DNA from 3 places in the Paenibacillus macerans genome. Region 2 is predicted to be linked to each of the others. Evidence: riboswitches for the same ligand, from Rfam matches in the RefSeq annotation. Region 2 holds a riboswitch; each other region holds the start of a gene.
The links. A riboswitch is a leader RNA that binds a small molecule or an ion and turns the genes downstream of it on or off. The one in region 2 is predicted to bind glycine.

Region 1 (10,259 bases), on a different contig from region 2:
ATTTAGGGGATTTCAAATACAGATTTGGCTCTGAACCGTGGAATAGCGGGTATAAGTATTCCGACTGTTCTTCCTTCACAAAGCTGGTATTTAAGCGTGAAGGCGTGTATCTTCCGCGTACAAGCCGAGAACAGGCCAAAACGGGACGTTATGTAGCCAAGCGTAATCTGGTAAAAGGCGATCTGGTATTTTTTGATACAAACAACGACGGTAAGATCAACCATGTCGGTATCTATATGGGGAATGGCCGCTTCATTCACAGCTCTCCTATTAACAAGGTTGGATTCAGTAAGCTGAACTCCGGTTATTGGGAAGACCATTACGTTACTGCTCGCCGAGTAAGATAAGAAAAGGCCGGCTTTTGCGTAACCAATACAGTTACGAAAGGAACTGCCGCAGCAGTTCCTTTCGTATTTGCCGAAGCGGCCCTTAAGCTGGGCGCATCATTTGTAACGGTATTTTTTCGGAGAAATCTCACATCGGACCTTGTTCTGTCGTTCATTATTTCAGCAATGTTTTTAAAAGCTTTATTTCTTCTTTATACAAATCGACTGTCTTCCCCTCCGTCACTTTCCAATCACTGCTCAAAAGTGCAAGGATTTCTTTGAGCTTTTCAATGGCTTTGTCATACTTCCCTTGAATTTTGTAGATATAGGAAATTGCTTCCAATGAATCTGTATATTTGGGATTGGGCTGCAGTTCGTAACCTTTGGAATAATACTTAACGGCTTCATCGTATCTGCATAGCTTCGCCATACAGTCTCCTCTGGAGGACCATGCCTGCCAATCATGAGGATACAGTTCGGTCATCTGCTCCCAGAGAACGAATGCCTGAGAAAGGTTGCCTTCTTCTTTGCATATCAGGCCCCCATATAATTGATATAAATAACCTGGATGGGTTTCGTTTAATTTTTCCAGAATTCCCCTGGCTTCAGCGCATCTGCCATCTGCAAGCAAGTAGTTCATAAGCCATACATAAGCCGGCCAGTAATCCGGATGATTTGTCACAAAATCTATATAATACTCTATGAGTTTACGATGGTTGGAGAGGTTCCAGTCAAAAATAACTCCATTCTCCGCATCCCGTAAAGCGTTGTGATTTCTTTTGTTATCTGGAGCTAATATTAAAACATCCTTGGCGTAACGAGAAGCCAATTCACGATGCTCCTGTGAACGATGAATGTGCAGCTCGGCCAGCAATGTGAGGCATCGGGGCTTTTTTGCGTCATCATTAAGTTTTTCCTTAAGAAATTGTTCAGCATAGGTGAAATCATCTTTTGATATAAAATGTTCATGTCCAATCATGTTTTCAATCCGTTCAAAGTGGATATCATCGGTTAATGCAAACAGTTCATCGATGGTAACCCCTAAAATCGCAGATAACCTGGGAAGCAATTGGATATCGGGCATGGTTACATTGTTTTCCCACTTGGATACGGCTTGGGACGACATATTCAGTTTTGCCGCAAGTTCTTCCTGAGTCATTCCTTTTTGTAAACGGAGTGCTTTGATTTTTTTGCCTATTTCAATATTCATTGAGAACCTCCCGTTTTTACTATTTCGACTAGTCAATTGCATTGTAACTGTTTGTTAAATATGCTCTCAATGACCGCCCGGTTAAATGGATGAACCTATCCGTTACGTTTACCGTTACAGACAGCCCGGGGAAACACTGCCGTAATCAAACCTGGGCGAATGGGAATTATCTCGTTGACAAATTTTTTCACTGCGAGTAATATTGAAAAATATTTAAATGGGTTGTTACAATAAAAAAATTAAATAGTTGGCAAGCTATGACGGCTATGGATCGTACTATAGCAGGAGCAGCTTCTGGAGAGACCGCGGGACTCCGCGGCGCCGAAGGGTTCACAATCTCAGGCAAAAGGACAGAAGAGTACTGAATATCTATTTGTTATTTCGAAAATAATTAATAACAAGTCTATTTAGTTATTCTTATGACCAGGAGATTGGAGCGCATCCAGTCTCTTTTTTTATTGGGTTTAATCCATTGTTCAACTTTTCACGTTAAGGAGGAGTTTGGTTTGGCACAACAAGAATTAAAGAGGGATTTAGAAAATCGGCATGTTCAACTGATTGCCATTGGCGGCACCATTGGTACGGGATTGTTTCTCGGATCGGGCAAAGCCATTCAACTGGCGGGTCCGTCCATTATCTTTGCTTATTTCATCGTGGGGATCGCCATATTTTTTGTGATGAGGGCGCTGGGAGAACTCCTGTTGTCCAAAGCCGGATATCAATCTTTTACGGACATTGCCGAAGACTATCTTGGACCGCGGGCCGCGTTTGTAACCGGATGGACCTATTGGTTTTGCTGGATTATGACGGCTATGGCCGATGTGATCGCGGTTGGGGTGTATGTACAATATTGGTTTGATATCCCGCAATGGGTGCCTGAAATTATCTGCTTAGTTGTTTTATTAGGACTTAATCTGTTAACCGTAAAAAATTTTGGCGAATTGGAGTTTTGGTTTGCCCTAATTAAGGTAGTGACGATTCTCGCTTTAATTGCCATTGGGGTCGTCTTGCTGGTGATTGGATTTAAAACGGATGCGGGAATGGTTACGGTCAAAAATATTTGGGGACATGGCGGCATATTTCCAAACGGAGTTCCCGGGTTCTTGCTTTCCTTCCAAATGGTTGTGTTTGCCTTTGTTGGTGTGGAGTTGGTGGGGGTATCGGCCGCGGAAACATCCAACCCGGAAAAAAATATCCCTTCGGCGATTAATAAAATTCCGCTTAGAATTTTATTTTTCTACGTCGGCGCCATTATTGCCCTATTGTGCATCAATCCCTGGACGGAGCTAAGCCCGTCAGAAAGCCCTTTTGTTAAAACGTTTAGTTTAGTCGGGATTCCGATTGCCGCGGGAATTATTAACTTTGTCGTATTAACTTCAGCCGCTTCCGCTTGTAATAGCGGGATGTTTTCAACAAGCCGAATTTTATATAATTTAAGCAAGAATAAACAGGCTTCATCCCATTTTGCCAAGCTGAATAAAAACCATGTGCCCAGAAACGGGTTGTTGATCTCCACGCTTGTCTTGTCCGGGGGAGCTCTATTGAGCAAGCTTATTCCGGAGCAAGCGTTTGGCGTCGTCACCACCATTAGCGCCATTTGTTTTATTTGGGTCTGGGGTGTGGTTCTTGTTTGTCACATCAAGTATAAAAAGACACAGCCAGAGCTGCAGGCAAAATCGAAATTTAAAGCTCCGTTTACCCCCTTTGTTAATTATGCAGTTCTCACGTTGTTTGCTATAATTCTTATAATTATGCTGGTTGCCAAAGAGACACGCATGGCCTTATTATTGACGCCGCTGTGGTTTATTCTGCTGTTTGCTTTGTATTATTCGAATAGAAGAAAAGCGGGTAAATCATCATAAACAGTGTCATCATAAGAATTATTAATCATTGGGGAGAACAACATGAAGACGATCACGGTGCAAAGTCTTGCGAATATGTTTCATATGGAAGTGCTTGCCGGGGCGGGCCGTATGGACCGTGTGATTACCCGTCCGCGGGCGCACAGACCCGGGCTGGAGTTTGTGGGGTATTTTGATTTTTTTCCGATGGAACGGGTGCAAGTGCTTGGCCGTAAGGAAGTTAACTATCTATTGACATTATCCATTGAGGAACGCAAACTGCATATCGGCAACATCGTCAAATATCATCCGCCCTGCTTCATTGTGACGTCAGGACAGCAGGAGATCCCGTATCTGACCCTGTTCTGCGATCAGGAGGGGATTCCGCTGCTAAGGACGGAGGAGACGACAACGGAGTTTATCGCCAAGCTGGACAGCTATCTGGTCAAAGCGCTTGCCCCGGAGATATCGATCCATGGGGTATGCGTGAATGTATCGGGGATTGGCGTCCTGCTCCGCGGCAAATCCGGGATCGGCAAAAGCGAAACCGCCCACACGCTCATCAGAAGGGGCCACCGGTTCGTTGCGGACGATATTGTGGTGCTGAAGAAGTTAGGGCCAACGACTTTGCTCGGAACGCATAATGAAACCACACGCGAATTCCTCGCGCTGCGCAGCATCGGCCTGATTAATGTCGTACGCCAATACGGGCGCAGGGCTTTTCAGGACGAGACACGCATTGTACTCGACATTGAATTAGCGCCATGGAGGGAAGACTCTCTGAATAACGAGCTGGAACTGGAACCTCAATTCACGGAATATCTTGGCGTCAAGATCCCGCATATCGAGGTCCAGCTCCAGCCGGGACGGGATGTGGCCGGTCTGATTGAGGCGGCGGCCAACAATTGGTATCTCAAGCAGCTCGGCTATAGTGCCGCCGAAGAGTTCATGCAGCGGATCGAAAACAAAATGCAGTAGGCGCGGTTGGATTACAATCACTCATACATGATACCGCCCTTTGGGCACTACCAATGGAGAGCCGGAAATGGGATCTTGTATCACCGTGCAATCGAGCCCGTAAATGTCTTTCACCAATGTGGTTGTAATCACCTGAGACGGCTCGCCCTCCGCCACAAGCTTTCCTTGCTGAAGCGCAAAAATATGGTCCGCGTAACGTGCGGATAAGTTGATATCGTGAAGAACCATGACAATCGTAGTTCCGTGTTTTCGGTTAAGGTCCGTGAGCAGGTCAAGAATTTCGACTTGATAGGTGATATCCAAAAAGGTTGTCGGTTCATCGAGAAATAAAATGTCGGTTTGTTGCGCCAGAGCCATGGCAATCCAGACGCGCTGCCGTTGACCGCCGGAAAGCTCGTCAATATTGTGATTCGCAAACTCCGTTATGTCCATAATTCGCATCGCTTCGGCAACGGCCTCATAATCTTTTTTAGTCCATCCGCCGAACAACGATTGGTGCGGAAACCTTCCCCGTCCAACCAAATCCGCTACCGAAATGCCTTCCGGAACAATAGGGGATTGCGGCAGCAGCCCGACCACGCGAGCCAGCTGTTTTGGCGGCATTTTGCCGATGGGTTTTCCGTCAATCGTGATTTTGCCGGACTTAGGCTTTATCAGCCTTGCCAGTGTTTTCAGCAGCGTGGACTTTCCGCAGCCGTTGGCTCCAATAATAACGCTTATTTTATGACTGGGGATAACAAGGTCTACACCTTGGATAATCGTTTTATGATCATAGCCGGCCACGAGCTGTTCGGCTTGAAATAGATGCGTTGGTTTCATTATAACTCGCCCTTTCGATTCATTCGGATGAGCAGGAAGATCAGATACGGCGCTCCGAGTATTCCGGTCATGATGCCCACAGGGAATCTGTACTCGAAAGCAAATTGTCCGATTAAATCTGCCGCCAACACCAAATTTACGCCAACAAGACCAGCCGGGATTATGTTCGAGAAGCCGGCTCCGGCCAGTCTTTTCGCGATCGGCCCCGAAAGGAAGGAGACAAAAGCGATTGGCCCGGTGGTAGCGGTAGCCAGAGCAATCATGCACACAGAACTCAAAATAAGCGCTATTCTTGTCTTGTCCGTGTTCACTCCAAGCGAAGTGGCCGATTGTTCTCCAAGTTCCAATAGACTTAGATGTTTTCCCAGGACGATAGCGATAGGCGTAAAGATCAATACCGTTAGGACAAGAGGCGGAAGTTCGTGCATTTGCGAGCCATTCAGACTGCCGCTAAGCCATCTGATCGCTGCGGGAATATCTTGTTGAGCGCCAACCAGCAGCAGGTAGGAAATCAGGGCGTCAAGCATGGCCTGTATGCCGATTCCGACGAGGATCAAGCGCCCGACCGAAAATGACTTCCCCCTGGACAATAAATAAATGATGATAACCGTAACAAGACCGGCAATCACCGAAGCAACGGAAACAACCGCCCGGTTTGAATGAAGTAAGGTGATGCAAAAAACAGCCGCCGCGCTTGAGCCGGAGGTAATCCCGATGACATTCGGGTTCGCAAGGGGGTTGCGCAGCATAGTCTGGAAGATGCAGCCGGCTGCACCAAAAGCAAATCCGGCGAAAAGACCTGCCAGCATTCTCGGTAGACGTATCGTATTCACCGCAAAAGACACGCCTTTAAGCTGCTCGCCCGAAAGCGCCCGGATGACATCTTGAACCGGATAAATGGTGTTTCCCAGTAACAGCATAGCGCAGCAAAGCACGCATGCAAGTACTGCAAGGAAGCCGGTGATCAGTATCCACCGGCGGCGTCTTTGACGCCGGCCCGCCATAATAAATTCAATAGATTCATTTTTCATAGTGAACGCACTTTCGATCTCATCGCTAATATGATTAGGATTGGAGCTCCTATAAACGCAGTAACCACACCGACTTCAAGTTCTCCCGGGCTGCCGATGAGCCTGCCGCACACATCCGCTAATGTCAAAATGATGGCTCCCGCAATAGCTGACACGGGGATTACCAAACGCAGATCGGGCCCAAGCATGAGACGGATGACGTGAGTGGCCAATAGCCCGATAAAACCGATCGGGCCTGCGAGGGCCGTAGTTGCCCCACATAGAACAACACCTGCAAAAGCCGCGACAAACCGCAGTAGTCCTGTTCGAACGCCGAGTCCGGTCGCGGCATCATCCCCCAATGCCAGCGCATTTAGCGCCGGTGCAGTCATTACGGCGATCAGTATGCCAACGATCATAAACGGGGTGAATGTGGCTATAGCGCTCCAGGTTGCCGAGCCGACGCTGCCCACTTGCCAGAACCGGAATTGATCCATGACATAAGAGCGCGGAATCATGATGGCGGTGACCAGAGAAGAAAGCGCGGCGCTTGTGGCGGCTCCGGCCAAAACAAGCTTAATGGGCGTGGCGCCGCCACGCCCCATAGAGCCGATTCCAAATACGAACACCGCAGTGATCGCGGCTCCGGCTAAAGCTAGCCATATATATTGATTTGCGGTGCTTATATTCAAAAATGCAATTCCGCAAACCACAAACAAGGACGCGCCTGTGTTCACTCCCAGTATACTCGGGTCCGCAATTGGGTTGCGCGTGACCGATTGCATAAGCGCTCCAGAGACTCCGAGCGCCGCACCGCAAAACAAACTGAACACGGTTCGGGAAATTCTTTTGCGAACCACGTTAGCCCCGAAGGATTGGATATCTTGATGAAATAAACCGTTTATCAGTTCATTAAAACTAACCATACGAGAGCCTAAAACCAGAGATGCAACTACGCACGCGCCGAGCAAGACAATACAAATCACCAGAACCGTCATAAAGTGCTCCGGCATATGGAAGCTTTGCTGTTTATCTTTTGAAACCGAAGAACTATTCATTTATCTTGTCAATAGCTCCTCCTATTAATGCTAGATATTCATCAATGGTATAAGCTATCGAAAGCGGGTTAGGAGTTCCGGCAGCTACTAAAGGTGTATCGCTGTCGATAAATGCGACAGAACCTCTTTGGATCGCAGGAATTTTACCTAGTAGTGAATCGGCTTGGAGCGTCTTCAACAATTCGTCATTCCCATATCCAACGATGAGATCGGCATCGTAAAGGGCCTCGACATTCTCGGCGCTTAAATTCAAGGAGAAGCTAGTAGGGTCCGTAATCTGGTTCGTAACACTTTCAGGATAAACCATTCCCAGCTCATACAAGAAAGCGACGCGAGAGTCTACAGGAGTATAGATATGCAGTTGCGACAAATCTTCAGCCGAGAAGTTAACCCAAACCACTTTCTTGCCTTTCATCTGCGGATATTGACTTAGCTTTTCGTTAACCATATCCTCGGTGACCTTGATGAGTTGTTCCCCTTCCGCTTTCATGCCCATGCCTTCTGCATTCAGCAGGACTTGCTCTCGCCATGTGGTGGACCAAGGAGCGGTCGGATAGGCCACAACCGGAGCGATTTGACTAAGAAGATCGTAGTCCTCCTGAGTTATCCCGGAGTAAGCGGCAAGAATGACATCCGGGTCCGCATCGGAAATCGCCTCAAAATCAAGGCCGTCCGTATCCTGAAAAACGTTAGGATCGCTTGCGCCAAGTTCTTTGAGTTTTTCCGCTGTCCAAGGCAAAAGCCCGCTGCCATCCTGAACGCCGAAGTTCGCCGCCGAGAAGCCTACGGGAACAACTCCGAGAGCGAGAGCAACATCATGATTCGCCCATTGAACGGTAACTACCCGTTCAGGCTTGCTTTCAATGACAGTTTCACCGAAAGCGTGTTTGATCACGATCGGATATGCGGAATTCGTATCTGGCGAAGCGGGCGCTTCAGTTTTAGACGTTTCGGCCGAAGTTGGTGCGGATGTTGAACTTGATTGCTGGCTTGAGCAACCAACTAGCGAGAATATAAGCACAATCGAAACAAGTAATGTGCCTAATGAGGCATTTCGTTTTGCATTCATTGGCATACGGCATACCCTTTCCTATCAAGAACTGTATTTTTAAATAGCGCTTTTAATTGATAATGATTATCAAAGTCAATATACAGTCCCCTTGCCGGGTTGTCAATGAAAAATTTGTAAGAGCGTATTTCAAATTAAACCTGAGTTTATGTCCAGCAAAATTCTTCCGCGTCCATGTCTTGCTTTGCTTTTCTCCAGTGCTTTGTCAGCTTGGTTTAGCGGGAATATGGAATCGATCTTTGCTTTAATCGTACCATCGGCAATTAATTCCGCTATGGTCTGCAGATTCGCGTAGGTTGGGAATTTGGTGTTGAATTTAGCTGTAATGCCATGCTTTTGCGCGTTTTCTTGGGATGAATCCTGAGCCAAAGTGACGAGAATCCCCCCTTTCTTGAGAGCGGCCCAGGAACGATTCTCGGTATCGCCTCCCACGAAATCGACCAACACCGCCTGCCGCCGCATGAATTAGCACGGTTTGCCAGGCTGGAGTTCGCCTTCGGTGAACAGCGCCTTCCAGGCCGTTTCAGCTCCTGCCTTAGTCGTTGCCGCATCTTCAAAGGTAAGATTACCTGGCATCTTGACTAATTCTTGGGCTTTCGCAATGCCATATTCTGCATAGGCCCCTTTGACACTACCAAAAATCTGCGATCCCCTGGCTTAAACTCCGTTACATCTTGCCCCACCTCCTCGACAACTCCGGAAGCATAGAATCCCGGGATGTAGTCAAGTGGAATGACTGCAGCATACACGATGCGAACGAGCACTTCATCCGTTTGCGGCTGAGGGCATTCAACTTTTTCTATTTTTATCTCTCTTTCTTTATTAATGTGGTCGTCAACCTAAAATATAAAAGGTCTTTTTCCCAAATAAATATTTTGGTTGAACCTTACGCAACGTTATCTTTTATACTTAAGCTACCGGTAAACAAGTTAGCGCTAACGAAGGGGTTCCTATGAAACGACATTGGAAGGTCGGGGATCTTGCCAAACTGGCGGGACTCACCGTGCGAACTTTGCGATATTACGATCAAATCGGCTTGTTCTCACCATCCGGCCAGACGGAGTCCGGTCACAGGCTGTACAATGAATCCGATCTGTCGCGCCTGCAGCAGATTTTATCGCTTAAGGAATTGGGCTTGTCTCTGGAGGAGGTCAGGTCCGTCTTAAACGGCGGACAGATCAGCCCGCTGGAAATCGTCAACCTGCAAATGGCGCGAATCAAGGAGCAAATCAAACAGCAGCAAACGCTCCTTGACCAGCTTCAGCATGTATCCAAAGCGATGCAGGGGAAGGCGCCCTTAGCGGTTGAAGACTTCACGGAACTCTTGCGAGCGATGAAAAAGAGCCATGAGAAGCTGGTCGTCGAGCGCCGGGCAAGCTGGGAGCGCCGTCTGGATTTACTGGGCGATTTTCTTGCCGAAACAGAGGAACAATCGAAATCTAAGGAGGACTGACCGTGACCGAACGATTTGTCAAGCACGCCACCTTCGTCGTGGAGCGGACTTATGCCGCACCGCCTGCGAGGGTCTACCGGGCCTGGGCCGATCCGGCCGCCAAAGCAAAGTGGTTTTCAAAAGCCGATATTTTCGAATTCCGCGTCGGAGGACGCGAATACAGCAGCGGAGGTCCGCCGGAGGGGCCCGTCTTTACCTTTGATGCTTGCTACCAGGAGATTGTACCGGAGCAGCGCATCGTCTATAGCTACACTTTGGATTCGGGCGACGAGCGAATCTCCGTTTCGCTCACCACGGTCGAGCTTATCCCGATCGAGGGCGGGACGAAGCTGGTCTTCACCGAGCAAGGGGCCTTTTTCGATGGACACGATACGCCGGAAGTGCGTGAGCAGGGCACAAGTGAGATGCTTGATACCCTTGGCAACACGCTCGAACAGGAGGTATAACCATGACCGCTATCATTGGTGATAATGAAATTATCTCCTCACGCCAATT
Region 2 (10,259 bases):
AAGTGAATGCGCTGCTGCTGGAGATCAGCGAGCAGGTACGGAGCGCCGCGCTTCGCGGGCTTAAGAATACGGCGGGCCGCCGCCGCAAAACCTACGGGCGCGGCGCGGACCTGATCGGCGCCAAGCTCAAAGGGGCGGATTTGCGGGGAGCGAACCTGAGAGGGGCCTATCTGATCGCCGCCGATCTCAGGGATGCCAACCTTAGCATGGCCGATCTGATCGGAGCGGATTTGCGCGATGCCGATCTGCGCGGCGCTGACCTGTCGAGTTGCCTTTTTTTGACCCAAATGCAGCTGAATGCGGCAAAAGGCGACGGGCGCACCAAGCTGCCGCCGAAATTTGTCCGTCCGGCCCATTGGAACGGAGCGAGCGCATGAGCGATTACCTGGACCGGATCGAAAGCGTAAAGGCGTTTATGTTGCAACATTTAAGCGAAAAGCTGAGCCTGGAGCAATTGGCCGAGGTATCCCATTTCTCCAAATATCACTTTTCGCGGGTGTTTGCGGCGGTGACGGGGGCGACGCCCATGGCATATATGAACCGTCTGCGGTTAAACCAAGCGTTGGCTTACTTGCTGGAAACCGATAAAACAGTGCTGGAAATTTCCGCGTTATGCGGGTTTGAATCGGCCTCGAATTTCAACGCCGCGTTCAAGAGGCATTTTGCCAAAACGCCAAGTGAAGTTCGCCGTGCGCGGCAAAAGGACCGCAATTTTTCATTATCTTCCCGCAATAACCAGGAAGCTGAACCCGCTGCCTCCCTGTATGATTCAAATAGGAATCGTAATTTTTTGAGGAGGGTTTGGCAAATGAACGTAACGATGAAGGAATTGCCCGCTTTTGAGGTGGCTTATGTAAGGCATGTAGGGAGCTATTTGGAGACGTATAAGGCTTGGGCGAAGCTGGGCGAGTGGGCGGGCCAAAACGGGCTGTTTCCGCCGGAGCAAGCTTTTATCGGAATTTCACTGGACGATCCGGCCGCCACGGAAGAATTCGCTTGCCGTTACGATGCCTGCGTAACCGTGCCGGACACGCTGAACCGGGAAGACGCTCCGCCCGAATTAGAGTTCAGGACGCTGCCGGGGGGACTTTATGCGATGTTTTATTTTTACGATACGCTGGATAAATTTGCGATATTGTTTCAAAGTATTTTTGGCGGATGGCTGCCGAATAGCGAATACGACCCGGACGATAGGCATTGTCTGGAGTTCAGCATGAACAATCCCGCGGACGATCCCGAGGGCAAGGCAAAGGTCGAACTGTACGTTCCGGTAAAGAGGAGGACTAGCTTTTGAAGTATACGCACATCTTGTTTGACGCGGATGAAACGCTGCTCGATTTCTCGCAGGCGGAAGCATTTGCGTTAAGCGAAGCGTTAAAGCATGAGGGGATAACCTGCACGGACGAAGTGGCTCAGGCGTATAAGTCGATTAATAAACAGCTTTGGACCGAATACGAACAGGGGGAAATCGGCCAGGACAAGCTTAGAACGGAGCGGTTTGAACGTCTGTTCCGCGAGCTGGACCTTGCCGTTGGCTGCGGAGTCGGCCCGTTTAGCGGACTGTATACGCAGTTCTTGGGGAAAGCTTCTTTTTTGGTGGAAGGCGCGGCTTCGGTCTGCCGGGATTTGATCGATTCGGGCCTTCGGTTGGCGATCATCACGAACGGCATCAAAGAAGTGCAAATGAGCCGGATTCAAGGCTCGGAGCTGACCGGCTGCTTTGAAGCGATTGTCGTCTCCGAGGAAACGGGCTACCATAAGCCGGAGCGGGGCATTTTTGATTATGCGTTTGACAAACTGCGGCTTACGGACAAGACCCGGGTGTTGATAGTCGGCGATTCGTTAAGCTCGGATATCCGTGGCGGAGTGGATTACGGGATCGATACCTGCTGGTTTAATCCGCGGCAGTTGCCGAATGCTTCCGGCGTCCGGCCAACCTATGAGATACAGCGCCTGGGGCAGATTCGCGGGCTTGTTGCTGGGGCGTAAGGCAGTCGGGGCAACGCAAATATGAATGCTTAACGGCCGGTCTGTCCGCTTTCTGCGGGCAGGCCGTTTGTTTTTTTGGGAGGGTAGCTCCTCTTGATGGGTTCAAATGCAAAAGTGCATCTTGTTTTCGAAATTTACGCCTATTTGAACCGGTGAGATACAAAAGCCGCAGAGGTCTTCCGCCATGAATCCGAATGTGCTAAAGACACATACCGCTTTGGGGTAGAGTGTTCGGCCTGCAATAGTGCATTCGAAACGCTCCAAGCGTCCGTCATCTAGGAGGGGAAGATCTGCATTTTATCGGATGGAAACAAAGAACGATTTCAATTGAGTCCGGCATTTTATGAGAAAGAATTAACGGTAGTTGGATCGAGTGACGGTTGGGATTATGCCAAACACTCCGCATGTTTTTTTGGACAAATTAAAAATACGCCTTTCGTAAATCGAATATTCGAACTTCAAATTACCAAGGATGAACTAATCCAGTGTTTCGATTCGCTAAGCTAAAATAAAATAAATCCGTTAAAGGTTTTGGTAACATATTAAAATTAACAGTACCGAAGAGCGCTTCGAAGCTTGCCCAGGCTTTGGTTTAACCTTTGCGCCATTCCTCGGCATATCTTCGGACGTGCCTCGGCATATCTTCGCTATACGTGCATGGGCTCCCGTTGCTATGGTGGCGTAATTAAGCGGCAGTCGCGGACTTTGTTTCTCGTCCGGGGCTGCCGCTGTTCGAGTATATAAGGGGCTTGTAAAGCTGCCTTTTGGGGCGAACTCGATTAACTGTTTAACAGCCGCAAGTGCAAAAGTACATTTGGTATTTCTTCAAAATCCGTTTTTGGGCGCTTGAAATGCAAAAGTGCAGTTGAAAAGAGGGTTTAAGGAAAAATATGGTTGTATTATTGAGAATGAACTGCACTTTTGCATTTGGGGTGTCGCACATTGATCTCCGCTACCCGCAGGCGCAGTTCAGCACCGGCTTCCGGGCGGCCCCGGTTTCGTCCAGGCGCGTTACCGGCGTAGTGTACGGGGCGTTCAGCAGGAGACCTGGGTTCGTCTCCGCTTCCTTGGCGATGGCGATCATACAATCGATAAACCCGTCGAGCGTTTCCTTGCTTTCGGTTTCCGTCGGCTCGATCATGATGCATTCCTCGACGTTCAGCGGGAAATAGATGGTCGGCGGGTGGTAGCCGAAATCCAGCAGCCGCTTGGCGACGTCGAGCGTGCGGATGCCGTATTGGACCAGCCCGCTGCCGGACATGACGAATTCGTGTTTGCACGATTGATCCGAGTAAGGGATCTCGTAATAAGGAGCCAGACGCTTCATCATGTAATTGGCGTTCAGCACGGCGTTTTCCGAAACCTGGCGGAGTCCCTCCGGGCCCAGGCTGCGGATATAGGCGTAAGCGCGGACGAGAATGCCGAAATTGCCGTAATACGCTTTGACCCGGCCGATGGAGGCTGAGCCTTGTGTACCCGGCAAGCCGCCTTCGGGGGCTGGGCTGGGCGAGCCAATGGAGGCAGTAGAAGTCGGGGAGACGCACGGGCCGTCGGAACCAACTGAGCCAGCCGAGCCAGGCGAACCAATTGAACCAACCGAGCCAGCTGAGCCAGCCGAAACGGACGGCTTTCCCGTGCCTACCGTCGAGGCGAAGCCTGCCGCCCCCTCCGGTCGCCGGCCGCGGATGGCGTAACGGCCGGATTCGTCCATGACGACGGTCGGCTCGGGCAGAAACGGTGCGAGCCGCTTTTTGACGCCGACCGGACCTGCGCCGGGACCGCCGCCGCCATGCGGCGTGCTCATCGTTTTGTGCAGGTTGAGGTGGACGACGTCAAAGCCCATGTCGCCGGGCCGCGTAATCCCCATAATAGCGTTCGAATTGGCGCCGTCATAATACAGCAGGCCGCCGGCCGCATGGACGATTTCGGCGATCTGCACGATTTGCTGCTCGAACAGGCCAAGCGTGTTCGGGTTGGTGAGCATAAGGGCGGCGGTATCTTCGCCGACGGCCGCCCGCAGCGCGTCCAGATCGACCATGCCGCGCTGGTTCGAAGGGACGGTCACCGTCTCAAAGCCGGCGACCGCAGCGCTGGCCGGATTGGTGCCGTGCGAGGAATCCGGCACGATCACTTTCGTCCGCTTCTCGCCGCGGCTTTCGTGATAGGCGCGGATCATCATCAGGCCCGTCCATTCCCCATGCGCCCCGGCGGCCGGCTGCAGGGTGACCTCGTCCATACCGGTAATCCCGGCCAAATCCCGCTGCAGCCGGTACATCAGCTCCAGCGCGCCCTGCAGGCTTTCCTCCGGCTGATATGGATGAATTTTGGCGAAGCCGGGATAACGGGCCACATCCTCGTTGATTTTCGGGTTGTATTTCATCGTGCAGGAGCCAAGCGGATAAAACCCGTTATCAACGCCGAAATTGCGGCGGGACAAGGCGGTATAATGGCGCACGACATCGACCTCGTACACTTCCGGGAACGAAAGCCCCTCGCGGCGCAGCATTTCCGGCGGCACCAGTTCCTCCTTCGGGACGGCGGGGACGTCGCATTCCGGCAGGGAATAACCGATCCTTCCGGGCCGGCTGCGTTCGAAAATAAGCAATTCCTCCGGCTTGGTTTCATTTATTTCGCGCATATCGATTCCTCCATTACGCTGACGAATTGGTCGATTTCCGCTTTGCTGCGTTTTTCGGTCACAGCGATCAGCACATGTCCGGCGAGTTCGGGGTAGCTGCGCCCCAGATCAAATCCGCCGATAAATCCGGCCTCGAGCAGCTTTTGCTGCAGCTGCTGCGGATCGGCGCCTTCCGGCAGCCGGATGACGAATTCATTAAAAACCGGGGCCGGAAAGGGGAGGCCTACACCCGGGATGGAAGCCAGGCGCGTTTTGGCGTAATGCGCTTTTTGCAGGTTCAGCTCCGCGACCTCGGCCATGCCTTGTTTGCCCATGAGCGACATATACACAGACGCGGCGAGGGCGAGCAGCGCCTGGTTGGAGCAAATGTTGGAGGTCGCTTTTTCGCGGCGGATATGCTGCTCCCTAGCTTGCAGGGTCAGCACGAACCCGCGCTTGCCGTTACGGTCGGTCGTCTGCCCGACGATCCGCCCGGGCATCCGGCGCATGTAGCTGTCCGCCACGGCGAAAAATCCGCAGGTCGGGCCGCCAAAGGAAGACGCGATGCCCAGCGGCTGCGCGTCGCCGACGACGATATCCGCGCCCAGCTTGCCCGGCGCTTCCAGCAGGCCCAGCGACAGCGGGTTGCAGCTGACGATCAAGAGGCCTCCGCGCGCATGAATCAGCTCGCCGATGGCGCGGATATCTTCGAGGGAACCGAAGAAATTCGGGTTTTGCACCAGCACGGCGGCGGTGTCTTCCGTGATGGCCGTCTCCAGCGCCTTACGGTCGGTAACGCCCGCATCCCAGCCGACCTCCGCGATTTCCAGATTCAGGCCGCGCGCGTAAGTCGCCAGCACCTCGCGGGCTTCGGGGTGAACGGTCCGGGCCACGACCAGCCGCTTGCGCCGGGTGGCGGCCGCGGCCAGCGAGCCGGCTTCAGCAAGTGCCGTCGCTCCGTCGTACATGCTGGCGTTGGCCACCTTGAGGCCGGTCAGCTCGCAGATGTAGGACTGGAACTCAAAGATCGCCTGCAGTTCGCCCTGGCTGATCTCCGGCTGGTACGGCGTATATGCGGTGTAAAATTCGGAGCGGGAAACGACATGTTGGATGACGGAAGGAATATGATGATCGTAAATGCCCGCGCCGAGGAAGCTGGCGTAACGGTCGGTGTCGGCATTGCGCGCGGCGAGCGCGGACATGTGCCGGGTTAAGGCGTATTCGTCGAGCCGCGGGGAAACCGGCAGCGCGCCTTTAAAACGGATCTCCTCGGGTATATCCTGAAACAGCGCTTCGAGCGAAGGGACGCCGATCGCTTCCAGCATTTCGGACCGGTCCTGTTCGGTCAGCGGCAAATAACGGTGTTTTATCATAAGTTTCTCGTACTCCTTTCACGGCTTGGCGGATGCGTTTCGGCGATAAAACGGCAGGGGGACGACTTTGGCTTTCAGCCGTTTGCCGCGGATTTCAACCTCGAGCACGGTGCCGGCCGCCGCGTGGGCGCCGGCGATCAGCGCCAGGCCGAGGTTTTTTTTGAGCGTCGGCGATTGCGTGCCCGTAGTTACTTCGCCGATGGGGTCCTCGGTGCCCGGCGCAAACACCGGATAATGCGCGCGCGGAATGCCCCGGTCGATCATCTCCAGACCGGCCAGCCGCCGCGGTACGCCTTCTTCATGCTGCCTGAGCAGCGCCTCCCGCCCGATAAACGGGCCGGAGTCCCACTTCACGAACCGGCCGAGGCCGGCTTCCAGCGGCGAAATGCTCGGCGACAGCTCCTGCCCGTAGAGGGGAAGGCCGGCTTCAAAGCGCAGCGTATCCCGGGCGCCGAGCCCCGCCGGCACGAGTCCGCGAGGCTCGGCGGCCCGCATCAGCGCGTCCCAAAGGACCGGGGCGTCTTCCGCGGCAACGTAAAGCTCGTACCCGTCCTCGCCGGTATAGCCGGTGCGCGAGAGCAGCGTTTTAATGCCGCAGACTCGGGCCGCGGGTTTAAACGTGAAGGGGCGTAAAACGCTGGGATCATACCCTTCGCACAGGGGAGAGAGGATGGAGGCGGCCAGCGGTCCCTGCAGCGCCAGCAGCGCCGTGGCCGCGGAAACGTTGCGCAGACTGACGCCTTCGGCGGGCAGATGCCGGCACAGCCATTCCCAATCCTTGGCGATGTTCGCGGCGTTGACGACAAGCATGTATTTGCCTTCGTCCCGTTTATACACCAGCAGATCATCGACGACGCCCCCGTCCGGATAACAGAGCAGGGTGTATTGGGCTTTTCCCGGCCCCAGCAGGCTCACGTCGTTCGTCGTCATCCGCTGCAAAAAACTTTCCGCTCCGGGACCCTCGGCGTAAAACTCGCCCATATGCGATACGTCGAACAAGCCGGCCCGCTCGCGCACGGCCTCGTGCTCCTTCTGAATGCCGCTGAACTGCACCGGCAGCTCCCAGCCGCCGAAATCGATGCAGCGCACGCCTTCATACCGGGAGTAACAAGAGTATAGCGGCGTTCGTTGCAATAGGGGTTCTACGGGTTCGGACATTTCATCACCTCGTTTGGCCGCGGTGGGCCGTATTTTACCTGCACACATCATGAAAAAATAAAAAGACAGGCCAAGAAATTCCGACCGGCAAACGAATCGGATATTCCCGGGCTCTGTCCTTTGTACCTGAGAGTTACCCTGCGGCAAAACACCGGTCATCTTGCGCTCCGGCATTTTTGAAAAAGCAGGTTTCCCCTTGGGTGATCCGCCTTCTGTCGATAAAGACGAATTCTCTCCAGAGACGCGTCCGGCAGAGGTCCTTTTGCCTGAGAGATTCACCGCTTCCGCAACGGCTTGCTCCTTCGGCGTTACAATTGCCTGGAATTGTAATCTCTCCCTCTGCCTTCAACCGCTGATTACATCTACATTAATACTCAAAACCGCGAAATATGTCAATAAACTTATCATGAAAATATAAAAAATATTTTATTTTTGTATTATGCAACGCTTTCATTTTTTGAATCTATAAATTATGTTAGTAATATTGACACTACAGCTAGGTTTGGAATAATCTGAACGAGAAAGATCCGGAAGAGGAGGAATACGCATGTCTGCCAATATTAGGGAAAATCTGTGGTATAGCGATGAACATGAATGGGTGCTGGATTTGGGGGACGGAACGGTAAAAATCGGCATTTCCGACGTGGCTCAGCATCGCTTGGGCGATATTGTATTTGTGGAGCTGCCGGACCTTGGAACGGAAGTGGAAGCGCAGGACGGCATCGGCACGATCGAATCGGTCAAAACGGTGGCGGATTTGTTTACGCCGGTCAGCGGAACGGTGCTGGAGATCAACGCGGAGCTGGAAGCGGCGCCCGAGCTGGTGAACGAGGAACCTTACGACGGGGGATGGATGGTGCGGATTCAGCTTCGGGAAGACCCCGCCGCCGCTTTTTCCAAGTTGATGGATGCCAAAGCTTATGCGGAGTTTCTTGAAAGATAAAGGGCCTGTTACAGCGTAAAATAATCTCGCGGCAGCGAGGAGGGCGCGGCTTGCTTGCCGCATGGTGTCTTAGCGCTTCGCTGGCCGGGAGTTTGTTTAATGCGTCATTTACGTTTGTTTGCGCGGAAGCAGGAGGGAGCGGTACAACGCTTCGAACATAAATTCGAAGGCCTCCAGACGGGATACGGCATCAAACGCGGTGGAGCCCCAGGCGTAGATGCCGTGGCCCCGCAGCAACAAGCCGGGAACCCGGGTGTCGAGCGCGGCGGGAATCCGCCTTTCCATTTCGGCGATGTCGGCGTAATTCGGTACGACCGGGATGCGTACAGCGGCGTCCTCCTCCCAGATGCCCAGCGCTTTGATCAGCTCGTTGCCCTGCAATTGAACGAATCCTTCGTCGCCGAAATATTCGCTGAGCACATTGTTAAACACGGTGTGCACGTGGAGAATCGCGCCGCAGCCGGTCATCCGGTAGATCTTCGCGTGGACCGGCGCATCGTCGCCGGGCGTCAGCTTCGTAGCTTCGCTTGGCGTTCCGGCGGCGTCCACAAACAGGAACTCCTCGGCCGGAAGGTTCGTCCGGCCTTTCATGCCCGATGTTACCGCAAAATGATAATTGCCCGGCGCGAAGCTTCCGACCCGGACGGACAAGCTGCCGCTCATGGCCGGAAGCCAGCCGCGGGCGGCAAGCTGCTCCTTGACGCCGCGCAGTTTGCTGAGCGCAGCTTGCTTTTCCTCCAACGGAATGTCCGAAAAATTCATCCAGGCCGTCCTCCTTCGTGCTTCATTCAGAATCTTGGCTTACAGAAGCGACTTTCGAACCGCCTCGCCCATTTCCAAAGACCGCTCGGCGGCGCGGTGCACCGCGGCTTTCACGTTCGGCCGGAACCCGCCCGCTTCGAGCACCTCCAGCGCCGCCTGGGTCGAGCCGTTCGGCGAGGTGATGTCGGCCCGGAGCTTGGCCGGATTTTCGCCGGTTTCCGCCATCATCAAGGCGGCCCCAAGCACCGTTTGCACCGTCAGCCCGCGCGCTTGCTCGGGGGTTAGCCCGCCTTCCACGCCCGCTTCGATCATCGCTTCCATCATGTAATAAATATATGCGGGGCCGCTCCCGGAAACACCGGTCAGGATTTCCATCCGTTCCTCCGGAATCACGCTCACCATGCCGACCGCTTGAAACATGGACAAGACCTGCGCTTTTTGCTCCTCCGACATTTCGGCGGAGAAGGAGATCCCGGTGGCGCCGCAGCCGATGGAGCAGGACGTGTTCGGCATCGTCCGGGCGACCGGGATGTTGCCGCCGAGCAGCGCCTGGATCGTCGCAATCGACAGACCGGCGATCAGGGAAACGATCATTTGCCCTTCGCGCAGCATCGGGCCGAGTTCGCTAAGCGCCTCCCCGGCATCCTTCGGCTTCATCGCCAGGACGATGATCGAAGCTTCCCGGAGATGCTGCCGTTTGGCGGCTTCCTCGTTTGCGGCCGAGACGCGGTAAGTCTGCGACAAATAGGCCAGCCGTTCCTGGCTCGAGCGGTTCAGCATGGCGATTTGCTCCGCGGCGGCGACGCCTTTATGGATCAGTCCGCGCACGATCGCTTCGGCCATCGAACCGGCGCCGTAAAAGCAAATCGAGGCGGAGGCAAGGGATATGTTCGGGTTCATGGGAATTACCTCCTGATGTAGAGAATGGATATTGGCTAACAGGGATTTTTTTCAGGCTTATTGCAGGTTTACTCCCGGATTTGCCCGTTCCCCGTAATGATATATTTGCTGGATGTCAGCGCAGGCAAGCCCATCGGTCCTCTGGCATGCAGTTTTTGCGTGCTGATGCCGATTTCGGCGCCATAGCCGAATTCAAAGCCGTCCGTAAACCGGGTGGACGCATTGTGGTACACGGCGGCCGCGTCGATTTCCCGCTGAAAAAGCTCCGCGGTTTGCCGGTCTTCCGTAACGATGCATTCCGAGTGTTTGGTCCCGAAACGGCGGATATGATCCAGCGCCTCCTCCAAGTTGCGAACGACCTTCACATTCAAAATATAGTCGTTGTACTCGGTCGCATAGTCTTCTTCGGTAGCCGGATTCGCCCAGGCCACGAGGCGTCTCGTGGCTGCGCAGCCCCTTAATTCGACGCCCGCCTCCTTGAAGCGGTCCGCCAATTCGGACAGATGCCGGGCGGCGA
Region 3 (10,259 bases), 1.5 Mb from region 2:
GCGAGTAATCCGCTCCATTCGCGTAGGTATCGTCGAGATCCGTGCCCCACACGTTCGGGGGAGATACGGCGCTGCTCGGGCCGGGGGCGGACGGTGTGCCGCGTTCCCATTCGTCCTGCGTGCCGCTATGGGTCCAGCCGCCGTCGTCGGCGCCGTCAAAATCGTCGCTGAACAGGCTGACCGGACGTTCGATCGTCAGGGCGATTTCATTTGATTTTTCGCTTTCGTTGCCGCTGTAATCGATTGCGGCGACGGCGTAGTAATACGTGGCGCCGGTCGCGGTGGAAGCGTCTGTATAAGCCGTTTCCGCCGTCGTGGCGATCGCTTCGTAGCCCGTTCCCGAAGTTACGGAGCGATATACGGTGTATTCCTTCACGTCTTCATCGGCCGGGGCGGACCAGGAAAGCTCCGCGCTGCCGACGAAATTGACGGAACCGCTAAGCCCGCCGGGAGCCGCCGGAGCCACGTCGTCCGGAGCTTGCAGAGACAGGTCGTCAAGATACCAGCCGGCTTTTTGCACCGAACCGTCGGACGTTAAATTGAATTGCAGATAAACCTGCTGGCCGGCATAGGGGCGAAGGTCGATATACTGCGTCTTCCAGCCGCCGCTCGTTCCCGTAAATTCGGCCGCCGGCGCGAAAGCGTAATCGCTCTCCTCGGAAGCGATATACACCGTGCCGTAATCCCGGTTGTTTTCAAGATCGTACCAATGTTTAAAAGAAAGCAGCGCCCCTTCCGGGCTTCCGGTCAGATCGATCGGGGGCGCCAGCAGGTAGGAGTTGGCGTTCGCGGAATAGGTGCCGCTCAGGTTCGTGGCGTACACTTTTTCCCCCGAATAGGCGCTGCCCGGGCCGCTGACCGGCGCTCCCCAGGCCCATGTGTTTCCCGTTCCGCCGGAGGCGTACCCGATCACACCGGTCTCAAAATCCTGCTCGTATCCGGGCTGAATCCCGGCCGACACGGTCACGGAATACGGGGCGGTATCAAAGCCGTTGCCCCCGTAATCGCTGACCCTGATGTAATATTCGAGCCCCGCGGTTCCGACCAAGAAGGACGGGACGGTGGCTTCATAGACGCCGTCCTGGCTCGTCCCCGACACGCGCTTCGCAGGCAGGTATAAATAATGCTCGGTTCCCGCCTCCCGGGCGTAAAATTCAACCGAAGTCACGGCGACATTATCGGCCGCATGGGCGGTTAACGTTACGTCGAAACCTTCATATATTAAAGAAGGGGGAGTATGCTCCAGCACCGGTTCTACGAAATCGTCGCCGGCGGTGACGACCCGGCCGGACACCGTTCCGACCCCTTCGAGCACGGAACCGACAGCGTCCAGCGCGTTGACGATGCCATGGCCGTATCCGTTGTTCGGCGTGTTCGGGAACTGGCTGTCCGTGCGCGGCGTCGCCGTGCTGGTGAGGACTTCTTCGAGCTGGTCGACCGTCAGCGAATGGTTGGCCTGCAGCAGCAGCGCGGCGATCGCGGTCGTATGCGGGCCGGCCATCGAGGTGCCGTTCCAGCCGCCTTCATAACCGCCTCCGGGTACGGAGGAGCGGATGTTGACGCCCGGCGCGGATACCTCCGGCTTGATCTCGCCGTAAGGCGAGGGGCCAAGCAGGGAGAAATCGGCCAGGTTGCGGTTGATGTCCGTCGCCCCTGTGGCGAATGCCTCCGGATAGTTGGCCGGATTGGCGACGGAACCGGGCCCTCCGGGATTGTCTTCATCTACGTTCCCGGCTGAAAATTCAGGGAAGATCTGGGCGTCCCGCCAGGCCTGTACGACCGGACGGTACCATTCATCCAGCCCAGAGCCGCCGCCCCACGAGTTGTTGACAACGTCGGGAGCGAGCTCGGGATGGAGGTTGCCTTCCGCGTCTACCGGAGCGAGCAGCCATTGCCCGCCGTCCAGGATGATGGCGTCGGTGGTCGACGGGTTAAAAATGCGCACCGCGATCCATTTTGCCCCGGGCGCTACGCCGATCTGGTTCGAGCCGTCCGGCTCCGATCCGACCATCGTGCCCATCGTGTGGGTGCCGTGCCCGTTGGTATCCGCCGGCAGCGAGGCGTGACTGTGCGGATCGTACCAGTTCAGCTCGGGATCGACGATGTTTCCGGACGCGTCGAACCCGCGCCATTTAGCGCGCAAAGCCGGATGGGTGTATTCCACGCCGGTGTCGAGATTGGCGACGACGATTCCCGATCCGTCAATGCCTTGGGCCCAAACCTCAGGGGCGTTGACCTGGGCGATGTTCCATTCGACGCTGCTCGGCTTGACGGCCGCCCCTCCGGCATTATCGGCCGCGGCATCCTTGACGGATGTCCCTTGACCGGCCGCCGCCTCCTGCTTGTCGATTTCCACCTTATCCAGAAACCGTTCTTCGTTGGGGAGAATCTTTTCTACTTCCGGAAACAGGGCGATTTGATCAAGCACCTCTTTTGTGCTTGTCACCGCCATGGCGTTTACGATAAAGTAGCTTTTATAATCCTTAACTTCTCCGGACTTTTGCTCCTGCCTCAAATAGTTATCCAGGCTGAACTGGGTGCGTGAAGCCGTTTCGCGCAGTGCGCTGATGACGGAAGTCCGGGCCGACATTTTGGCGGCCGAAGGCGTCGCTTTTTCGATTGCGGCTTTGTGCAGGGCCAGCTTGGAAACGGAGGCCGTATCGGTCTGTTCTTTTAATTTGACGAGATAAGTCACGTAATCGTCCTGCTTGAACTGCGTCGTCAGTTTGGCATCGATCTTGGCTTCAGCGATGTGCGGCGAGTTGGATTTTAAACTGGTTTTGGCCGCCGCGCCGTTGTTTTCGGCATAGGTCGCAGGAACAAAAGTAAGCACAAGGAGGATCGACATACCGAGTGAGAAATTTTTACGGAATCTTTTGAATCGGATCAACTTCTTCACTCCCTCTTCTAGGTTAATGGTTCCTTCGGAACATCCTCTTGTGGCAGCACGGAGAATTGCCGGCTGTCAGTTAAAACCGGAGACGACCTGAGAGACTTGCGAAAAAAGACATGACATTTATCGTAATTCCAAGCATCACCTCCTTTCATGGGAGAAAAATTAACACTAGTTGCCGTTGAGTTGAAAAAGCGAGCCGCTTCGGGCAGCGGGGAGCAAACGCTTGGCGGCCGGGCCCGGTTTATACGGCAAGCCGATTAGGACATAACCAAAACGTGAAGCGGAAAACAGTGAGGTATCGGCGATAAATTCAAGCTTTCGTTGAACTGCCGATGGGGTTGAGGCCGGTTGAATTATAAATTCGATATGAAAAGTAGGTTATTTTCAATAAAAAATAAAAATAGGTAAATACTGGATTGTTTTGAAATAGTATATCTATGAAAATGAAAATGCACAAGTAGAATTTTATGAAAATATACATATACTCATAGAAAAATAGGAATATTTTACTATATTATTTGGCATCTAGTTGAATTTGTATGTTAGCTATATTGACATATGGTGCTTTTCGTTTTACATTAATTACAAAATGATATCGCGCGAATGAGGGTCATGGGAGAGTCCGCTTTGGAGGCGGCACCGAAGGAGCAAATAGCCGGCCATGCGGGGCGGCTTTGAATCTCTCAGGTACAAGGACCATGGCCTGACGCGACTCTGGAGAGAGCGAAAGCCACCCAAGGGGTACGTGGTTCCGGCCAACGGAAGCATCAAACTCTCAGGTAACGGGGACAGAGAAAAGGCTGCAAGCCTTTTTTCTGTCCTTTTTGGCGCTTGGAGGGCATCGGGTATTTTTCCTACATAGGCATCGAATCTTGAATTCAGCCTGGCCCAAGCCTTCGCTTCGCTGCTGAAAACCGACCTTTTTGAACACGCACTAATAGGGAAAGCTGAAAGTAAGATTTTTGCGAAATGGTGAAAACAAAGATATGGGGAACGGGGAAGATGACCATGCGGTTTAAAAATGTATTTTCGATAATTGGTCCGGCGATGATCGGACCGTCCAGCTCCCATACCGCGGGGGCGGTACGGATCGGGCGTTTTGCGCGGCAGCTGTTGGGGGAGTCGCCCGCCGAAGCGCATATCTGCTTCTACGGATCGTTTGCGGAAACGTATCAGGGGCATGGCACGGATCTGGCCGTCGCCGGCGGGATATTGGATTATCGCACGGATGACGAGCGCATCCGGGAGTCGCTGCAAATCGCGGAAGAAACGGGGATAAAGCTTGACTTTACGACCGGCGTTCAGCCGGGGGCCCATCCCAATACGGTAAAAATCGCACTGGCCGGCGAAAACCGCAAGGTCGAGGTGACGGGCGCGTCGATCGGCGGCGGGAACATTGCGATCCAGGGCATCAACGGGTTTGAGGTCAAGTGTTCGGGCGAGCTGCCGACGCTTGTGATCGAGCATGCCGACCGCCAGGGCATGTTGGCCGGCATCACGGCGCTGTTCAGCCGGGCGGACGTGAACATCGGCTATATCATAACCGACCGGAAGGGCAGGACCGAAGAAGCCTTGACCGTCGTCGAGGCGGATGGGGCGATTCCGGACGCGCTCATCGAAGCGGTCGAAAAGCTTCCGCACGTGAGCCGGACGGCTTACATCGATTTAACGTAAAGCGTTTGACATCAAAGTGAAGGGGTAGATAAACATGCGTTTTCGGAATTTGCGGGAGCTCGTCGCTTTGTGCGATAAGGAGGTCCTGACGATTTCGCAGGTGATGCTGCAGGATCAGGCGGCGGAAAGCGGCCAGAGCGAAGCGGAAATCATGGCGGCGATGGCCGAGTATTATCAAATTATGAAGGAAGCGGTACGCCGAGGATTGACGGAGGAAATTACCTCGACGAGCGGGCTGACGGGCGGCGATGCCAAAAGGGTGAACGAATACCGCGGCAGCGGGGAGCCCGCCGCGGGGGACATCGCCTGTCAGGCCATGGCTTACGCTTTGGCGGTCTCCGAGGTCAACGCCTCGATGGGGCGGATCGTGGCCACCCCGACGGCCGGATCCTGCGGCATCATCCCGGGGGTGTTCGTCAGTGCGCAGGAACGTTTTGGCTGGGAGGATGAGCATCTGGTGCGAGGTTTGTTCTGCGCCGGGGCGATCGGGTACGTCATCGCCAACAACTCGTTTATCTCCGGCGCGGAAGGCGGATGCCAGGCGGAAATCGGCTCGGCGATCGGCATGGCGGCGGGCGCGATGGTCGAGCTGCGCGGGGGAACGCCGGAGCAGGCGGTGCACGCCGTCGGTCTGGCGCTGAAAAATACGCTGGGCCTGATCTGCGATCCGGTCGGCGGCCTGGTTGAAATCCCCTGCATCGTCCGCAACGGCTTCGGGGCGGTCAATGCGCTGGCGGCCGCGGATATGGCGCTTGCCGGCGTGCGCAGCGCGATTCCGTCCGACGAAGTCATCGACGTCATGCTGGAGGTCGGCTCCGCGATGCCCAGCCGGCATCGGGAAACGGCCCAGGGCGGCCTGGCCCAAACGCCGACCGGCCGCAAAATCATGAAAGAGCTGCGAAACCGGAAAAAATGAGCAGGCAGAGTCCCGCCCTTTGTACGATAGGGCCGGGACTTTTTTGGTTGAGATGTTCGTTACGGGAAGACTAGCCTTTGAGGCGCTTTCGCAGCTAAACGTATGACAAAAACCAGGCGCCGCCAGGGGCCTGGTTTTTGTCAAGTTGAATAACGTTATTCAGTCTCTTTATTGTCCGGCAGCGTGATGTTCACCGGCAGAGTCGGCGCTAACAGCCGGCTACAGCCAACAATTGATCTTCAAGCCTTCAAAATAGCGGCACATTAAGAATATTCCCTATCTCTCGCAAAAAAGTAGTAACACGATAAAATCACCAAATATTAATCAATAAAAAGCGAAAACGAGTAATAAAAAAATCGCGCAACACGGAACGGGAAAATTTTTTAAAGGTTTTTTGCAAAAAATACCTTGCCATTCGTCTGTGGAAGGAGTAAAGTAAAAATCGACCAATTGACTATATTCTTATTTTGGTCAATCAGTCATTTTCGCGAAAGGAGGCGCTATGGGGATTGGCTCAAATCAACCGTCGGGAAATGGTGATTGAAGCCGCCGTGAAATGTTTTTCGCTGTTTGGCTATAAGGCGACGACGATGGATCAAGTGGCCAAAATCGCCAATGTAGCCAAGGGGACTATATATACATTTTTCTCCAACAAAGAAGAGCTGTTCGATGAAATTCTCCGTTCCATCATTGCGGAGATGAAGCGGCTCACGGCGCAAAAGGTGGATGAGAATAAGCCTTTTTTCGAGAATCTCTTTCAAAGCATGGATGCCTTGCTGGAGTTCAGAAGCGAGCATGAGCTGCTGGCCAAATTGTTTCAGGAGGTGCGTAATTTCGGCACCCAGCAGGCGCGGGAAGGTTTGGAAAAAATCGAAAGCGCCATTCTGGATTATTTGGAGCGGCAAATTACGCTGGCTGGACAGCGCGGTGAAATTCATGCTTTTGATCCGAAAGTGATCTCTTTCGTCATGCTGAAGCTGTACATAGCGTTAACGTTGGATTGGAACAAAAACCACGAGCCGCTGGAGAAGGAGCGAATCAAGGAATCCATGCGGATTTTTCTGGCGGGAGGCCTGTCGGCCGAGCGGCCGCGCATGAACCATTAACAGTTCAAACTTAAGTGAGATGATATTTGGAGGAGTAGAGGAAGATGGAAAAGTTAAGAGCACTGATACCCAGGTTGTTGATTTATGTTGCGATCGTTCTGCTCATTGCGGGCGGAATCTGGATCCTGAACTCGAACCAGATTACCTCAGGCAGCGAAAAAGAGAATCGCCCGACGGCGTTTATCGAGGCTGATCAATCGAGCGCGAGCTTTAAAGTCGGGGGACGGATCGTCGAGCTGTTGGCGGAGGAAGGCGATGAGGTGAAAAAGGGGGATATCCTGGCCCAGATCGAAAGCGATGAGGTCAAAGCCAAGGTATCCCAGGCCCAGGCGGCGGTGGCCGTGACCGAAGGCCAGATCGGGCAAGCGGCAGCTTCCGTAAATGCGGCGAAATCGAAAAAAGCGGAGGGTGAAAGTGCCGTTTTCCTGACGGCGGAAACGATCGACAAACAGATCGCGCAGGCGCAGGCGGTGGTTCAGGCGGCCCAGGCCAAGGTTAATGGGCTCAAAGCGGGAGCGCGCCCGCAGGAGCTGAAGCAGGCGAAAGTCCAAATGGAAGCGGCCAAAAAAGCTTACGACATCGCCAAGGACAATTTGCAGCGGACCACAGGCTTGTTTGCCGAAGGGATAGTCAGCCAAGCCGATTTTGACAAAGTGAACTTGTCCTATACGCAGGCAGAAGCGTCTTACAACGCCGCGGTCGAGCAATACAACATGGCGAAAGAAGGCGCCCGGCAGGAGGAGATCGATGCTGCCGAAGCCCAGCTTGAGCAGGCGAAAGCGGCTTTGGCGCTGGCCGAGGCCAACAAGGCGCAAATTGAAATCAAGCGCCAGGATGTGGACGCGGCCGTGGCGATGATCGAGCAGGCCGAGGCGGCCCAGCGGACGGCCGAGTCCGGCAAGAAGCAAGCCGCCGCAGCGCTGAAGGAGGCCCAAACCTATCTGGGCTACACCAAGCTGATCGCTCCCGTAGACGGGGTAATCGTGTCCCAATCGGCGGAGCTCGGCGAAATCGTAGGTTCCGGGTTCCCCGTATTTACGATTCAGCAGACCGAAGCGGTCAAGACGGCGAAATTTTATTTGCCCGAAACCGAGATGGCCGGCCTGAAAAAAGGCGATATCGTAAACGTGAAACTCGTTGCCGACGGCAGCATGCAGAAGGCCAAGGTCGTTACGATAGCGCAGGCGGCGACGTTCGCTTCGCAAAAAGCGACGCAGAATACCGGGGACCTGGACATCCGCTCCTTCGGCATTAAAGTTCAGTTCATCGATTTGCCGGACACCGCCGCGACCGGGATGACCGTGGAATGGTACGGCAAGGACGGCGGAACCTCCGGGGGGCAGGCGGGAACTGAGGAATCGCCGGGCAAAGCGGACAAAGCGGACAAAGCGGACAAAGCGGGTGAAGCCCAGTGAACGATAGGCTTACGATAGGCTCTATGCTGGCGGAAGAGTGGAAAAATATTTTCAAGGACCGGGTGATCTTCGTCATCCTGCTGATCGGGCCGATTTTTTATACGTTTTTTTTCGCCTCCCTTTACAGTCATCGGGCGGTTTTGGAAATTCCCACGCTCATTTACGATGAAGATCAGAGCCAGTTAAGCCAACAAATCATCCAGGCGCTGGATGCGCATCAGTCGATCAAAGTCGTCGGGGAAGTCCATTCGAGCCGGGAACTACGGCAAGCGATCGATAACGGCGAAGCCAGAGCCGGGGTGATCATCCCGGCCGATCTGGAAGCCAAGCTGAAGCGGGGAACGCCGACGCCGATCGTCGCCGCGGTGGACGGCACCAACCTGATGATCACGAACGCCGTCGTCAAGGGCGCCAACGAAGTGGTCACGACGTACAGCTACGGAACGACGACCAAAAGGCTGCAGCAGCAAGGAATGAAGGATGAACAGGTGAGCGCGACCTTATCGATCATCCCGTTTACCTCGCGTACACTTTATAACCCGACCTATGATTACGTGGATTTCCTCGTCACCGGGATGGCTGGAACGACGCTGCAGCAGGTCATGTTTATGGCCGTCGGGATGGCGGTCGCCCGGGAAAAGGAAGAGCGGACCTGGAGCCGCTTCGCCGTGTGGAAGAGAAGCCCGTGGAAAATCATGTTCGTCAAAATGTTTCCGTATTGGCTTATCGGTATTTTGAACGTCTTCGTCGTCATGGCGATTCTCACCTCCGTGTATGAGCTGTCGTTCCGCGGGTCGGCGTGGTCGATTTTGCTGATCGCCGTAGTCTTCTCTTTTGCCGTGGCGTCCGTCGGTTATTTGCTCAGCCTGATTGCTCCCAACAAAATCACGGCGTTGCAAATTTCCATGCTGGTCGCGCTTCCTTCTTTTTCGCTGTCGGGACATTCCTGGCCGATGGAGGCGATGCCCAAATTTCTGCAGGTGATCGCCCACGGCCTGCCGCTGACCTATTTTCTCGAGGCGGTGCGCGCGGTGATGCTGAAGGGGCTGACGACCGCCCAAGTTTTGAAGGATTGCATAGCGACCGGTTTGATCGGTTTGATCACATTGCTGGCATCGCTGCTTTATTCCCGATTTGTATCGTTCAGACATACTGCGGATCACGATGCGGACCAGGTGCTGGCGCCGCCGGCTCCGGCGTTCGCGGAATCCTCGCAGCCCCCGGTAATGGCGGCCCAAACGACGACAACGCCAATGTAGGATGTACGATGCACTAATTTTTCCAAAAGGAATATGTATGGAGCAGTCGAGATGGGAGGAAATCGATACAAATACGGCCGGCCATGACGGCAAGGATTTCCTCGACGTCAGCACGCGATCACCGAAATGCAGGTCGAGCAACTGCTTGTCGAACATCGCTCGTGGTGCCGGGAGTGACCGTGGCCGCTAACCTAACAGTACAATTCTAGTCTAGTTCTAAAAGTTCCGCTATTTTGCGCGTTTCAACCGGTATCGCCAAATTAGCGGAACTTTTTGTGTCTATTTTGGGGGAGAGGCGATTTGGGAGTTGGGCGAAACGTTTGGTAAAGCGAGAGTGACGAGCTTCTACGATCAGACAGAAGTGGTGTTTCATTGTTATAGGCCATCAGCCCGACCTAAATCAACTGCCAAACGAATTAAAGTATTCTTTTCTTGGGGTGGGAGGCAGATCAACACTTACTGTCCCGGGCGCTTTGCACGATTATCCCCTTTGATCAGGTAGCAGAGAAACAGGCAAGCTCGGGAGAAGAAATTATTTGGTGGAGAAGCAGATAGGTTTGAGATAATTTAGACGGGCTTAGGAAAAGGAACCAGGTTTAGGGGAGGTGAAACAGACCGGACGGGAGATCAAGACAGGGGTTAAGGACAAGACGCGCGGGAAACGAAAAGACCGTGATTTTGCTGTAGCCTGAACCCTTCCATCTGGAGCAACGCTCGCACTCTTCATGCTAACCCACATCAATCAAATTGATCCGCATTAAGCTAACCCTTCCGTTCCAGCGTCCCGATCAGGCCTCAGCCGCAAGGGGCTGGTTCGGTTGGCGCGCGATCAGCTTACGGTAAGGGATCGCCGGAATCGCCACACACATCTGCAGCAACTTCTGCCGCATCGTTTCTTCCGCTCCGTGCAGTCCTCCGGGCAGGCGCAGTCGGCGGCGTCCGGTGTATTCGTTCAGGTACGCCTGCAGATGCTTCAGTCCCAAGGCTCCATAC

Region 1: linked by a shared signal. The riboswitch ahead of DYE26_RS24035 (amino acid permease) and the one ahead of gcvT (glycine cleavage system aminomethyltransferase GcvT) in region 2 are both predicted to bind glycine.
Region 3: linked by a shared signal. The riboswitch ahead of sdaAB (L-serine ammonia-lyase, iron-sulfur-dependent subunit beta) and the one ahead of gcvT (glycine cleavage system aminomethyltransferase GcvT) in region 2 are both predicted to bind glycine.

What each region holds. Positions count from the first base shown of each region.
Region 1 covers NZ_UGSI01000002.1:200,831-211,089, forward strand. The annotation lists gene DYE26_RS24025 (C40 family peptidase) at 1-347, shown strand, start outside; gene DYE26_RS24030 (helix-turn-helix domain-containing protein) at 502-1,536, opposite strand; glycine riboswitch at 1,821-1,900, shown strand; gene DYE26_RS24035 (amino acid permease) at 2,043-3,398, shown strand; gene hprK (HPr(Ser) kinase/phosphatase) at 3,441-4,355, shown strand; gene DYE26_RS24045 (ABC transporter ATP-binding protein) at 4,377-5,174, opposite strand; gene DYE26_RS24050 (FecCD family ABC transporter permease) at 5,174-6,205, opposite strand; gene DYE26_RS24055 (FecCD family ABC transporter permease) at 6,202-7,242, opposite strand; gene DYE26_RS24060 (iron-siderophore ABC transporter substrate-binding protein) at 7,235-8,311, opposite strand; gene DYE26_RS24065 (zinc-binding dehydrogenase) at 8,441-8,755, opposite strand; gene DYE26_RS34940 (alcohol dehydrogenase catalytic domain-containing protein) at 8,893-9,075, opposite strand; gene DYE26_RS24070 (MerR family transcriptional regulator) at 9,264-9,764, shown strand; gene DYE26_RS24075 (SRPBCC family protein) at 9,767-10,210, shown strand; gene DYE26_RS24080 (SRPBCC family protein) at 10,213-10,259, shown strand, end outside.
Region 2 covers NZ_UGSI01000001.1:2,028,328-2,038,586, reverse strand. The annotation lists gene DYE26_RS09280 (pentapeptide repeat-containing protein) at 1-377, shown strand, start outside; gene DYE26_RS09275 (AraC family transcriptional regulator) at 374-1,294, shown strand; gene DYE26_RS09270 (YjjG family noncanonical pyrimidine nucleotidase) at 1,291-1,989, shown strand; gene gcvPB (aminomethyl-transferring glycine dehydrogenase subunit GcvPB) at 2,942-4,627, opposite strand; gene gcvPA (aminomethyl-transferring glycine dehydrogenase subunit GcvPA) at 4,615-5,979, opposite strand; gene gcvT (glycine cleavage system aminomethyltransferase GcvT) at 5,998-7,137, opposite strand; glycine riboswitch at 7,249-7,378, opposite strand; glycine riboswitch at 7,382-7,486, opposite strand; gene gcvH (glycine cleavage system protein GcvH) at 7,685-8,080, shown strand; gene mtnB (methylthioribulose 1-phosphate dehydratase) at 8,189-8,842, opposite strand; gene proC (pyrroline-5-carboxylate reductase) at 8,882-9,742, opposite strand; gene DYE26_RS09230 (glutamate-5-semialdehyde dehydrogenase) at 9,811-10,259, opposite strand, start outside.
Region 3 covers NZ_UGSI01000001.1:3,570,240-3,580,498, reverse strand. The annotation lists gene DYE26_RS16150 (S8 family serine peptidase) at 1-2,890, opposite strand, end outside; glycine riboswitch at 3,500-3,605, shown strand; gene sdaAB (L-serine ammonia-lyase, iron-sulfur-dependent subunit beta) at 3,905-4,570, shown strand; gene sdaAA (L-serine ammonia-lyase, iron-sulfur-dependent, subunit alpha) at 4,605-5,486, shown strand; gene DYE26_RS16135 (TetR/AcrR family transcriptional regulator) at 5,996-6,592, shown strand; gene DYE26_RS16130 (HlyD family secretion protein) at 6,637-8,007, shown strand; gene DYE26_RS16125 (ABC transporter permease) at 8,004-9,266, shown strand; gene DYE26_RS16120 (transposase) at 10,055-10,259, opposite strand, start outside.